DNA from 2 places in the Pseudomonas sp. GW821-FHT09C10 genome. Region 2 is predicted to be linked to the other one. Evidence: predicted binding sites of a transcription regulator. Region 2 holds the regulator's gene; the other holds the start of a gene.

Region 1 (5,637 bases), on a different contig from region 2:
TTTTGAAAAAACCAACGCTCGCGAGTTCATGCAGAAAGAGCATGACCGTATTCAGCACCTGGCCGTAAAGATTGGTGTGGAACTGAACGATGTCTTGAAGAAGCTCCAACCTTTTAAGCCCACAACCCCGGCTATTGAAAAAATCGGTGAAGAGTCTATATCGCAGCAGCCGTACGACCACCATGACTGTCTGACCGAAGTCAGCTCAAAGCCGTCATTAAAGAAAAAATACTAAACGGCTGCTTCTGGCCGAGAGCTACCTCTGCTGAAGTCAGGAAACGGCCAAAGGTGGTCTGTGAGAAGCGTCCAAAAAAGCTCAAGACTACTCTTCCTCTTGGGCATCGATGAGCGCTTTGAAGAGTTGATTATTCACATGCATAACGAAGTCATGGATATCTCTCATCATTGCTAGGACCGCAATGCTCGAGAATTCCTGTTCTTTGCCTTGGAGGCTTCTCCCGTTACGATGCACGATATCGTGCCGAAGAGCCACCGCACGATGAAGTCGCTCTTTAAGTTCAAGGCTTGGGAAAACCTGAATATTGAATGCAATCTCATAAAGCTGCTCAACTTTTCCCAGCCGATGATAGATCTGATCTCGCAAGTAGTCTTGGACACGTCTTTCTACCGTCAAACTCTCATTCCATGCTTCAAAAAGGGTGATCTTCTGAGAAGACAATTTTTCCTCTTTCAAGAGAAGATTCTCAGTTACGCCTATCTCTTCTGCCACAAGTGCCATAAGTGTGTTGGCAAGGTAAGCCTCCATTGCGCTGATTAGTCCAGATAGCACCAGCTTATTAATTTCCGGAGCAGAGCTCTTGAGTAATCCTGATCCGCCAATACCATACGTATGCAGTACCTCAGTCATATGAGTGTAGCTCGACAGGAACTCGAATAGCGGATCGTCAGTCGCCCGGACGTTATTCTGACCAGAGCTGGTGGCATGCGAATCGGAAAGTTCTGTGAGAACACTGGAGAATACCTCCACATTTTGGTAGTCCACTAACGTGACTTCGTACCTGTAGGGAGTTTTTTTCACAGTTGCGTCGTAACGCTTTCCGCAATTGTCACAGTCAATCACAGCATTTCGAGTGGACGGCTTTTCAAGCCAGCTTGTGTCGGGAGCAGGTACTGAGGTCCGACTGGTGTGTGCACAACTAGGACACTTAAACAGAACGACGGTGCTGAAAGGCATCGGAGACATCCGGAAAGAGACAATGAAGGGAGCACTACACAACCCTAGCTGAGTTCGGTAATGCCTTGAAAGTTTTGATACTCGATTGCGATGATCTCCATCCGTTGGAGTCAGTCTAAAAATAGACCTTCGAGAATACCCGCTTGGAGTTGAAACAGATTGAAGCCGAAGTCCGCTTTTGGCCGAGAGGGCACTCTCCCGCCTCCGTAAAGTTAAATCTCCGATACGGCTTTTACAGCGCTGACATAGGGGGCTGAGCTGAATTTAAATGGGCCAACGTTACGTATTACGCGAGGTTCTTCATATCCATTTTCGTAAGCAAATTCCTCCCAAATAATCTCGCTATTACATCCGCGAATTTGCACTGAGTAGGCTCCACATCCGATGTCGCCACACTCTGGGCAGATGTAAATCAACACCCGATACGGCTCCACCTCTGACTGACCGCCTCGAAGGAGGCTATCGGCAAAAAGGAGATTTTGTTCTGAAAAACCCGATACGAAACCGCTCATGAAGTCAGAGTGGCCACCGTCAGCGGTCACTAGAATTTCTAATAAAGAACGGTCGTCAATTCGAAAATCGGAAAAGCAACGCTCAACAGTGGTACAGCCGTTTGATGAGCCTCCAAGGCGGACGGTACTCTTAAACGTCAGAGTGCTGAGCTGCATGTTGTGCTCCTTGCGAAAAAAATCACGATTAGACACATTGGGCGTGAACCAGGCAATACCAGAGGGCACAAGCGAATGTCTGCTTCTGGCCGAAAGCAGCCCCTCTATAAACACCAACCTAAGAACAACCGCGTCCATCCGTCGCATCCCCCACCCACCCCCTCCAGCCCCCACCCAACCTGCCGATAACCCTACTAATCACATGCCTACCCCCGCATCCCCACCCGACCGAGCCCACCCCATGAATCCACTCTCCCTCCTGAAAAAATCCCGGCCCGCTCGCCAAGGCACCACCACCCTCACCAGCACCGCCAACAACCTGGACGCCGCACTCACGGCCCTGCGTATCACCCCCACCCTGATCACCGGCTTCATCTCCCCCCACCTGGACGTCGACGCCATCGCCGCCAAGCTCAAGCGTCGTTTCCCCCAGTCCACCCTCAGCCTGTGCACCACCTCCGGCGAGCTGTGCAATGCGCCCGGTTCGCTGTATTGCGCCACCGGCGAGCGCTGGGACCGGGTGGTGTTGCAGTTGTTCGACGACAGTCTGATCGCCTCGGCCGAGGTGGTGATGGTGCCGTTGGAGTGTGAGGACATTCGCGGTGGCGGCACTCGTCTGGGGATGCAGGAGCGGATTGCCAAGTTGGTGGCGAATATCAAGCGGGTGCAGGTACGTACGTCGATCGATCATCGCGATACGTTGGCGTATGTGGTGTTCGATGGGTTGTCGGCGTCGGAGTCGTTTTTTATGGAGGCGCTGTATGAGTCGGGGCGGTTTCCGTGTTTGTTTGTAGGGGGATCGGCCGGGGGTAAGTCGGACTTCCAGAAGACGCTGATTCATGACGGCCAGCGCAGTTATCAGAACCATGCGCAGATTGTGTTCCTGAAAACGGCGGCCCATGTGCGGTTTGGGGTGTTCAAGAGCCAGAACTTCAAGGCGGCGGATTTGACCTTCAGTGTGCTGACCGCGTCGGTGGAGGACCGCACGATTGACCAGGTGATCGACAGCAGCGGCAATATCAAGAGCATGGTGCAGGCGCTGTGTGATGCGTTCAGTTGCGCGCCCCAGGCGTTGGAGTCGAAGCTGGCGGATTATTCGTTTGCGATTCGGGTGGGCAGTGAGTTGTTTGTGCGGTCCATCGCGCGCATCGATTATGAGCAGCAGATCGTGCAGTTGTTTTGCGACGTGGCGCCGGGCGAGGAGTTGGTGATGGTGCGGCGTACGCCATTGCGGGAGGCGACGCGCCTGGATTATGAGCAGTTCCTGCGCGGCAAGGGTGGCCAGCCGGTGGCGGGGATTTTGAATGACTGCATTCTGCGCCGGCTGAACAACGGCGCCGAGCTGGGCAGCATGGCCGGCACGTTTGGGGATGTACCGCTGGCGGGGTTTTCGACCTTTGGGGAGATTCTGGGCTTGAACCTGAACCAGACGCTGACGGCGATTTTTTTCTTTCGGGTGGCCAAGGGTGCGAGTTTCAGTGATGAGTACGTGGACAACTTTATCGCCCATTACGGCGAGTTCAAGGCGTTTTTCCTACGGCGCCAGGTGAAAAAGCTGGCGGGGTTGAACCATGTGGTGGTCAAGCAGATCACCGCGTTCAAGAACAATGACTTCAGCAACACCCTCAATACCCGTGGGCTGGACCGCAATATCTTGCCGGTGTTCGAAGGCCTGGCGGACTTGGGCATGGTGTTGGCCAATGCCGAGCGGCAGCAGGAGGACATCGCCGCGCAGCTCAAGCATTACTCGGGGGAGTTGCACGCGTCGATGGATGAACTGGTGGGGACCATCGATCAGCAGAACGCCGTGTCGGCCCAGGCCGGGTCGACGGTGGAAGGGCTGTCCAGCCAGGCGGATGTGGCGGTGGAGGGTGCGCGTACGCTGGCGGGCTCGAGTTTGCGTATCCAGTCGATTGTGCAGGTGATCCAGCAGATCGCCGGGCAGACCAACTTGCTGGCGCTCAACGCCGCCATTGAAGCGGCGCGCGCAGGCGACCTGGGCCGAGGCTTTGCGGTGGTGGCGGACGAGGTGCGCAAGCTGGCGGAAATCACGCGCAAGAATGCGGCGGAGATTGGTGTGGATATCGACTTGTTGTCGAGTGAGATCCAGCGGGTGGCCCAGCAGATTGAAGACCAGTCCACCGGGGTGGGTGCGTTGCGGGAGATGCTGGATACCCTGGAGGCGTCGAGCCGCGCCACCGAAGGCACGGCGCAACGGACCAAGACCATTGCCGATACGTTGACCGGGCTCACCCATGCGTAGGCGCTAGCAGCAGGTAAAAAAACGGCGCGGGGCTCATGGCACTGAACGGGGGATTCAGTGCATGATGCGTCGCTCATATCAAGGACGATAACAACCGTGAAAAACGCCCTCGCCGCCCTGCTATTGCTGTGCCTGACCGCTCCTGCCTTCGCCGCCGAAAACCTCGTCGGCTTCAAGACCGTCACCCTGCCCGATGCGCAATACAAGCGTCCACTTGAGCTGGTCGTCTGGTACCCCGCCACCACCACCGCCAACCCCACCCTGATCGCCGACAACGCGGTGTTCATCGGTGCCCTCGCCGTACCCGACGCCCCGCCGGCTGCCGGCGAGCATCCGCTGGTGGTGCTCTCCCACGGTTATGGCGGTAACTGGGGCAAGCAGGTGTGGCTGGCCAGTGCGCTGGCGCATCAGGGCTACATCGTGGCGGCGGTCAACCACCCCGGCACCACCACCAAAGACCGTAACCCGCAAACCGCCGCGCAGTTATGGCTACGCCCGGCCGACCTGAGCCGCGCGATCGATGCGGTGTTGGCTCAGCCAAAGCCATTTGGCGCGGTCGCGAAAGGCCAGATCGCCGCCGTGGGCCATTCCCTGGGCGGCTGGACCGTGCTGGAACTCGCCGGGGCGCGCTTCGATCCCGAGCTGTTCAGCCGCGACTGCAGCGTCCACCCCAAGCTCGGCGGTTGCATCGGCTACCAGGAGATGAACCCCGCCGGCACGCCAGAAGGTAAAGTGCGCTTGGCGGCGGATTTGAGCGACAAGCGCGTCACCGCCATCGTGTCCCTGGACCTGGGCCTGTCCCGCGGCTTCACCGACGCCAGCCTGGCGGCATTGCCGGTACCGGCGCTGGTGATTGCGGGGGGCGTGCCGTCGGAGGATATGGACCCGCAGCTGGAGTCCGCCGACATGGTCAAGCGGCTGCCTGCAGCAACGACGAAGTACGTGGAGATCGCCGACGCTACGCACTTCAGCTTTATGTCGATCTGCAAGCCGGGGGGCATGGCGCTGATCGAGGAGAGTTCGCCGGGCAACGGCATGATTTGCCGCGATGGTGAGGGGGCCCGGCCGAGGGCGGAGATTCAGCAGCAGGTGGTGGGGCTGATCAGTGAGTTTTTGAAGCGCTCGTTTCGCAATTGAAGAAAGCAGGATGTTCATCTCATAGTGCATCAAATACGATGCGGTTTCGGTGAGCACCTCACTGATGCACTGTATAGGATGCAATCGGGTATGAACGATCTAGGCCCCCTGATCAAAAATTTGCGTAAAGCCGCCGGCCTCTCCCAAAGCCAACTCGCACAACGACATGGTATGAGTCGCGCAACCATCTCGGGGATCGAAAACAACACCGTCCCAGAGGTGGGGATTCGCAAAGTTGCGGCGATTCTTGAGGGGCTGGGATATACATTGACGGCGACGCCTCGGCGTCGCCGTATGACCCTCGATGAGCTGAAAACAATAAATATCCATGACTAGCTGGATAGGCAACAACGTGGCAAACCTACTGTTTATCT
Region 2 (5,637 bases):
GACCGCAACCAGGGCGGCCAGTTGCTCGCGCGGATCAAGGGCGTGCGCAAGAAGCTGTCCCAGGACCTGGGCTTCCTGATGCCCACCGTGCATATCCGTGACAACCTCGACCTGGCCCCGAGTGCCTACCGCCTGACCCTGATGGGCGTGATCCTGGCCGAAGCCGAGATCTACCCGGACCGCGAGCTGGCAATCAACCCCGGCCAGGTGTTCGGCACCCTCAACGGCATTACCGCCAAAGATCCGGCTTTTGGCCTGGAAGCGGTGTGGATCGAAATCAGCCAGCGCAGCCAGGCGCAGTCCCTGGGCTACACCGTGGTGGACGCCAGTACCGTGGTCGCCACCCACCTCAACCAGATCCTGTACAAGCACTCCCACGAGCTGATCGGCCACGAAGAAGTCCAGCAATTGATGGGTTTGCTGGGCAAGGCCTCGCCAAAACTGGCAGAAGAGCTGGTGCCGGGCGTGCTGTCGTTGTCGCAATTGCTCAAGGTGCTGCAGGCGCTGCTGGCCGAACAGGTGCCGGTACGCGACATTCGCAGCATTGCCGAGGCTATCGCCAACAATGCCGCCAAGAGTCAAGATACCGCCGCGCTGGTGGCGGCGGTGCGTGTCGGATTGTCCCGCGCCATCGTGCAAAGCATTGTAGGGCTTGACTCCGAGCTGCCTGTGATCACCTTGGAACCAAGGTTGGAACAAATATTGCTCAATAGTATTCAGAAGGCAGGACAAGGCCAGGAAGAGGGCGTTCTGCTGGAGCCAAGCATGGCTGAGAAACTGCAGCGTTCGTTGATCGACGCCGCACAGCGCCAGGAAATGCAGGGCCAACCGGTGATTCTGCTGGTGGCGGGTCCGGTCCGGGCGATGTTGTCGCGGTTTGGACGTCTGGCAGTACCGAATTTGCACGTTTTGGCTTATCAGGAAATTCCTGACAACAAGCAAGTGACTATCGTCGCGACAGTAGGGCCCAACGGCTGAGGGTAGTGGGTTATGCAAGTTAAGCGTTTTTTCGCCGCCGATATGCGTCAGGCCATGAAACTGGTCCGCGATGAGCTGGGCGCCGATGCCGCGATTATCGGTAATCGTCGTATTGCCGGCGGTGTCGAGCTGACGGCTGCCCTGGACTACACCCCCTCGGCATTGGCGCCGCGTGTGCCGAACATGGAGCTCGAAGACGAGCTGCGCAAGACCGCTTCGCGCATCGTCTCGGCCCAGGCTGAACTGAGCATGCGTGGCGACAGCGATGCCTCCACCAATCGCCAGTTGTTCGCCGGCCTGCCGCTGACCGCCGCCGAGCCGCTGGTTGAGCCAACGTTCATCGAACCGCCGCGTCCTGCCGCGCCAGCCCCGGCTGCAGCAGTCGACCAGCGTGTCTTCGACTCGATGCGTTTTGAACTCAACGGCCTGCGCGAGCTGCTGGAAGTGCAACTGGGCTCGCTGGCCTGGACCCAACTGCAAGGCAGCAAACCGCACCAGGCCAACCTGTGGCGCCGCCTGCAACGCATCGGCCTGTCCGGCCCGTTGTCCCGCGACCTGCTGGCCCTGACCACCGAAATCGAAGAGCCTCGCCAGGCCTGGCGCATGTTGCTGGCCCACCTGGCGCGGATGATCGCCACCCCGGAAATCGAACCCCTGGAAGAGGGCGGTGTGATCGCCATGGTTGGCCCTGCCGGCATGGGCAAGACCACCACCCTGGCCAAGCTGGCGGCGCGCTATGTGCTCAAGTACGGCGCGAACAACATCGCACTGGTGAGCATGGACAGCTACCGCATCGGCGCCCAGGAACAGCTCAAGACCCTGGGCCGTATCCTCAATGTGCCGGTCACCCACGTCGACCCGGGCCAGTCCCTGGCCAACGCGCTCGATCCGTTGCTGCGCAAGCGCGTGGTGCTGATCGACACCGCCGGCCTGCAGGCCAGCGATCCGGCGTTGCGCCTGCAACTGGAAAGCCTGGCCGGGCGTGGCATCAAGTCGAAAAATTACCTGGTGCTTGCAACCACCAGCCAGAAACAGGTTCTTACCGCTGCGTACCATAGCTACAAGCGTTGCGGTCTGGCCGGCTGCATCCTGACTAAACTGGATGAAACCGCCAGCCTGGGCGAAGTGTTGAGCCTGGCTATCAGCCATGAACTACCGGTTGCCTACCTGACCGACGGGCCGCGGATCCCGGATGATTTGCATCTGCCGCGCCGTCATCAGCTGGTCAGCCGCGCCGTCAGCGTGCAAATGCAAGAAGAGCCTAGCGAGGAAGCGATGGCCGATATGTTCGCCGACCTTTACCACAACCCGGCAAAACGGGTGGGTTGAGGTGCGATGAACACCGTGAAATGTACCTACATCGATGGTCTGCAAGCGATTCACGCGGCCAAGCCATGTAGCCTGCGTCTAAGCAAGACAAGGTAAAGAAATAAAATGGGCAGCATGCATCCCGTACAGGTGATCGCGGTGACCGGCGGCAAAGGTGGCGTCGGGAAAACTAACGTGTCAGTGAATTTGTCCCTGGCCCTGGCAGAGCTTGGCCGTCGCGTCATGCTGCTGGATGCTGACCTGGGGCTGGCGAACGTCGACGTTCTGCTGGGACTGACGCCCAAACATACCCTGGCCGATGTGATCGAGGGGCGCTGTGAGCTGCGCGACGTGCTGCTCCAGGGCCCTGGCGGGATCCGCATCGTGCCGGCCGCCTCCGGTACCCAGAGCATGGTGCACCTGAGCCCGGCGCAGCATGCCGGCCTGATCCAGGCATTCAGTGACATTGGCGACAACCTCGACGTGCTGGTGATCGACACCGCCGCCGGGATCGGCGAGTCCGTGGTCAGCTTCGTGCGCGCGGCGCAGGAAGTCTTGTTGGTGGTCTGCGATGAACCCACCTCGATCACCGACGCCTACGCCCTGATCAAACTGCTTAACCGTGACTACGGCATGAACCGCTTCCGCGTCCTGGCCAACATGGCCCAGAGCCCGCAGGAAGGCCGCAACCTGTTCGCCAAGTTGACCAAGGTCACGGATCGCTTTCTCGATGTCGCCTTACAATACGTCGGTGCAGTTCCCTACGACGAGTGTGTGCGCAAGGCTGTGCAAAAGCAGCGTGCAGTCTACGAAGCGTTCCCTCGTTCCAAGTGCGCATTGGCGTTCAAGGCTATTGCCCAGAAGGTCGATACCTGGCCGTTGCCTGCCAACCCTCGGGGGCATCTGGAGTTTTTCGTCGAGCGATTGGTGCATCAGACGAGTGCAGGACCGGTGCTATGACAGCGAACGGCTATAACGCTTACAAGAAATCTGCCCGTGACAGCCAGGGCGAGTTGATCGAGCGCTATGCGCCACTGGTCAAGCGCATCGCCTATCACCTGCTGGCACGTCTGCCCGCCAGCGTCCAGGTCGAAGACCTGATCCAGGCGGGCATGATCGGTCTGCTCGAAGTGTCGACCAAGTACGACGCGAGCAAGGGCGCGAGCTTCGAGACGTATGCGGGTATCCGCATCCGTGGCGCGATGCTCGACGAAGTGCGCAAGGGTGACTGGGCGCCGCGTTCGGTGCACCGCAATACACGCATGGTCAGTGACGCAATTCGTGCAATTGAAGCAAAAACCGGTCGCGACGCTAAAGATCACGAAGTTGCGGCCGAACTCCAATTGAGTCTCGACGATTATTACGGGATTTTGAACGATACCTTGGGCAGCCGCCTGTTCAGTTTCGACGACCTGTTGCAGGACGGCGAACACGAAGGGCTGCACGAGGACGGCGCGAGCGCGCATATGGAGCCGTCCCGTGACCTGGAAGATGAGCGTTTCCAGGGCGCGTTGGCGGACGCCATTGCCAACTTGCCGGAGCGCGAGCGGTTGGTATTGGCGCTGTACTACGACGAAGAGCTGAACCTCAAGGAAATCGGTGAGGTCCTGGGGGTCAGCGAATCCCGTGTCAGCCAGTTGCATAGCCAGTGCGCGGCCCGCTTGCGGGGGCGTCTGGGAGAGTGGCGAGCGCGCTGACAGGCAGTGTGGGGAGCATTGCAAAGCGATACCGCGAAGGTGATAGGCCTTCGCGGGCTCGGGCCGTGGTGCCCTTGGCAGTCCTTTTTGTGTAATGCCTGTTGATTGAAATGGCGCGTCCAGGTGCTGGGCGCGTTTAAGACTGCTTGGAGGTCGAATTGGACAAGAACATGAAAATCCTCATCGTTGATGACTTCTCAACGATGCGGCGGATCATAAAAAACCTGTTGCGTGACCTTGGGTTCACAAACACGGTCGAGGCGGATGACGGCCTTACGGCGATTCCGATCCTCAACAGCGGGAGCATCGACTTTCTGGTAACGGACTGGAACATGCCGGGCATGACCGGCATCGACTTGTTGCGCCACGTGCGTGCCGACGAAAAATTGCGCAGCCTTCCCGTGTTGATGGTGACCGCCGAAGCCAAGCGTGAACAGATCATCGAAGCCGCCCAGGCCGGGGTCAACGGTTACGTGGTCAAACCATTCACTGCACAGGCCTTGAAAGAGAAGATCGAAAAGATCTTCGAACGCATCCACGGCTGATGCCATCGCGGGGGAGCTATGGAGCATAAAGAAACGTCACAGGGAGACTTTGAGTCGACCCTGAAAAAGCATGCTCACCAGTTGGTTGACAGCCTTGAAAAAGGCCAGTTCGGCGACGCGGTGCAGTTGATCCATGAGCTCAACCAGACCCGTGACCGCGGCCTGTACCAGGAAGTGGGCAAGCTCACACGCGAGCTGCACAGCGCGATCGTCAATTTCCAGATTGACCCGCACATGCCCCAGGCCGAAGAGATTTCGCAGATCACCGACGCCACCGAACGCCTGTCCTATGTGGTCAGGCTGACCGAGGCGGCGGCTAACCGCACCATGGACCTGGTGGAAAACGCCACGCCCCTGGTCAACGGCATGGCCACGGAAGCCCACGCCCTGAGCGTTGACTGGGGCCGCTTCATGCGCCGTGAAGTCGGTGCGGAAGAGTTTCGTGAGCTGGCCCGTCGGGTCGAAGGGTTCTTGTCACGCAGCGAGCAGGAAAACCGCATGGTTTCCAGCAACCTCAATGACATTCTGCTCGCCCAGGATTACCAGGACCTGACCGGTCAGGTGATCAAGCGTGTGACCCAGTTGGTCACCGAAGTGGAAAGCAACCTGCTCAAATTGGTACTCATGGCCGGCCAGGTCGACCGTTTTGCCGGCATCGAACATGACCGCGAAGCGATCCTCTCTGAAAAAGATCCACAAAAACATCTCGCCAAGGGTGAAGGTCCGCAGATTCATGCCGATAAACGTGAAGACGTTGTGTCAGGTCAGGATGACGTAGATGACCTGTTATCCAGTTTAGGCTTCTAAGGAGCACCCACATGAGCTTCGGCGCCGATGAAGAGATCCTTCAGGATTTCCTTGTAGAGGCCGGCGAAATTTTAGAGCAACTGTCCGAACAACTGGTCGAGCTGGAAAGCCGCCCGGATGATGCGAACCTGCTCAATGCAATTTTTCGCGGTTTTCATACTGTAAAAGGGGGCGCCGGCTTCCTCCAGCTCCATGAGCTGGTGGAGTGCTGCCACATCGCCGAGAACGTGTTCGACATCCTGCGCAAGGGTGAGCGTCACGTTGATTCGGAGTTGATGGACGTGATTCTCGAAGCACTGGAT

The links. Region 2 encodes FliA, which starts transcription of late flagellar genes. Its sites were predicted from a motif close to CTAAAGTTTNNNNNNNNNNNGCCGNTAA; they were not measured.
Region 1: a site for FliA is predicted at 2,025-2,052, ahead of AC07OT_RS25935 (methyl-accepting chemotaxis protein). Genes of this name have one in related genera too.

The regions. Positions count from the first base shown of each region.
Region 1 covers NZ_JBWKPE010000016.1:121,010-126,646, reverse strand. Annotated here, with positions in the region: gene AC07OT_RS25950 (hypothetical protein) at 1-235, shown strand, start outside; gene AC07OT_RS25945 (hypothetical protein) at 323-1,195, opposite strand; gene AC07OT_RS25940 (hypothetical protein) at 1,408-1,863, opposite strand; gene AC07OT_RS25935 (methyl-accepting chemotaxis protein) at 2,105-4,126, shown strand; gene AC07OT_RS25930 (alpha/beta hydrolase family protein) at 4,223-5,263, shown strand; gene AC07OT_RS25925 (helix-turn-helix domain-containing protein) at 5,354-5,599, shown strand; gene AC07OT_RS25920 (low molecular weight protein tyrosine phosphatase family protein) at 5,616-5,637, shown strand, end outside.
Region 2 covers NZ_JBWKPE010000012.1:27,816-33,452, reverse strand. Annotated here, with positions in the region: gene flhA (flagellar biosynthesis protein FlhA) at 1-978, shown strand, start outside; gene flhF (flagellar biosynthesis GTPase FlhF) at 991-2,307, shown strand; gene fleN (flagellar synthesis regulator FleN) at 2,413-3,246, shown strand; gene fliA (RNA polymerase sigma factor FliA) at 3,243-3,983, shown strand; gene AC07OT_RS21645 (chemotaxis response regulator CheY) at 4,154-4,528, shown strand; gene AC07OT_RS21640 (protein phosphatase CheZ) at 4,547-5,335, shown strand; gene AC07OT_RS21635 (chemotaxis protein CheA) at 5,347-5,637, shown strand, end outside.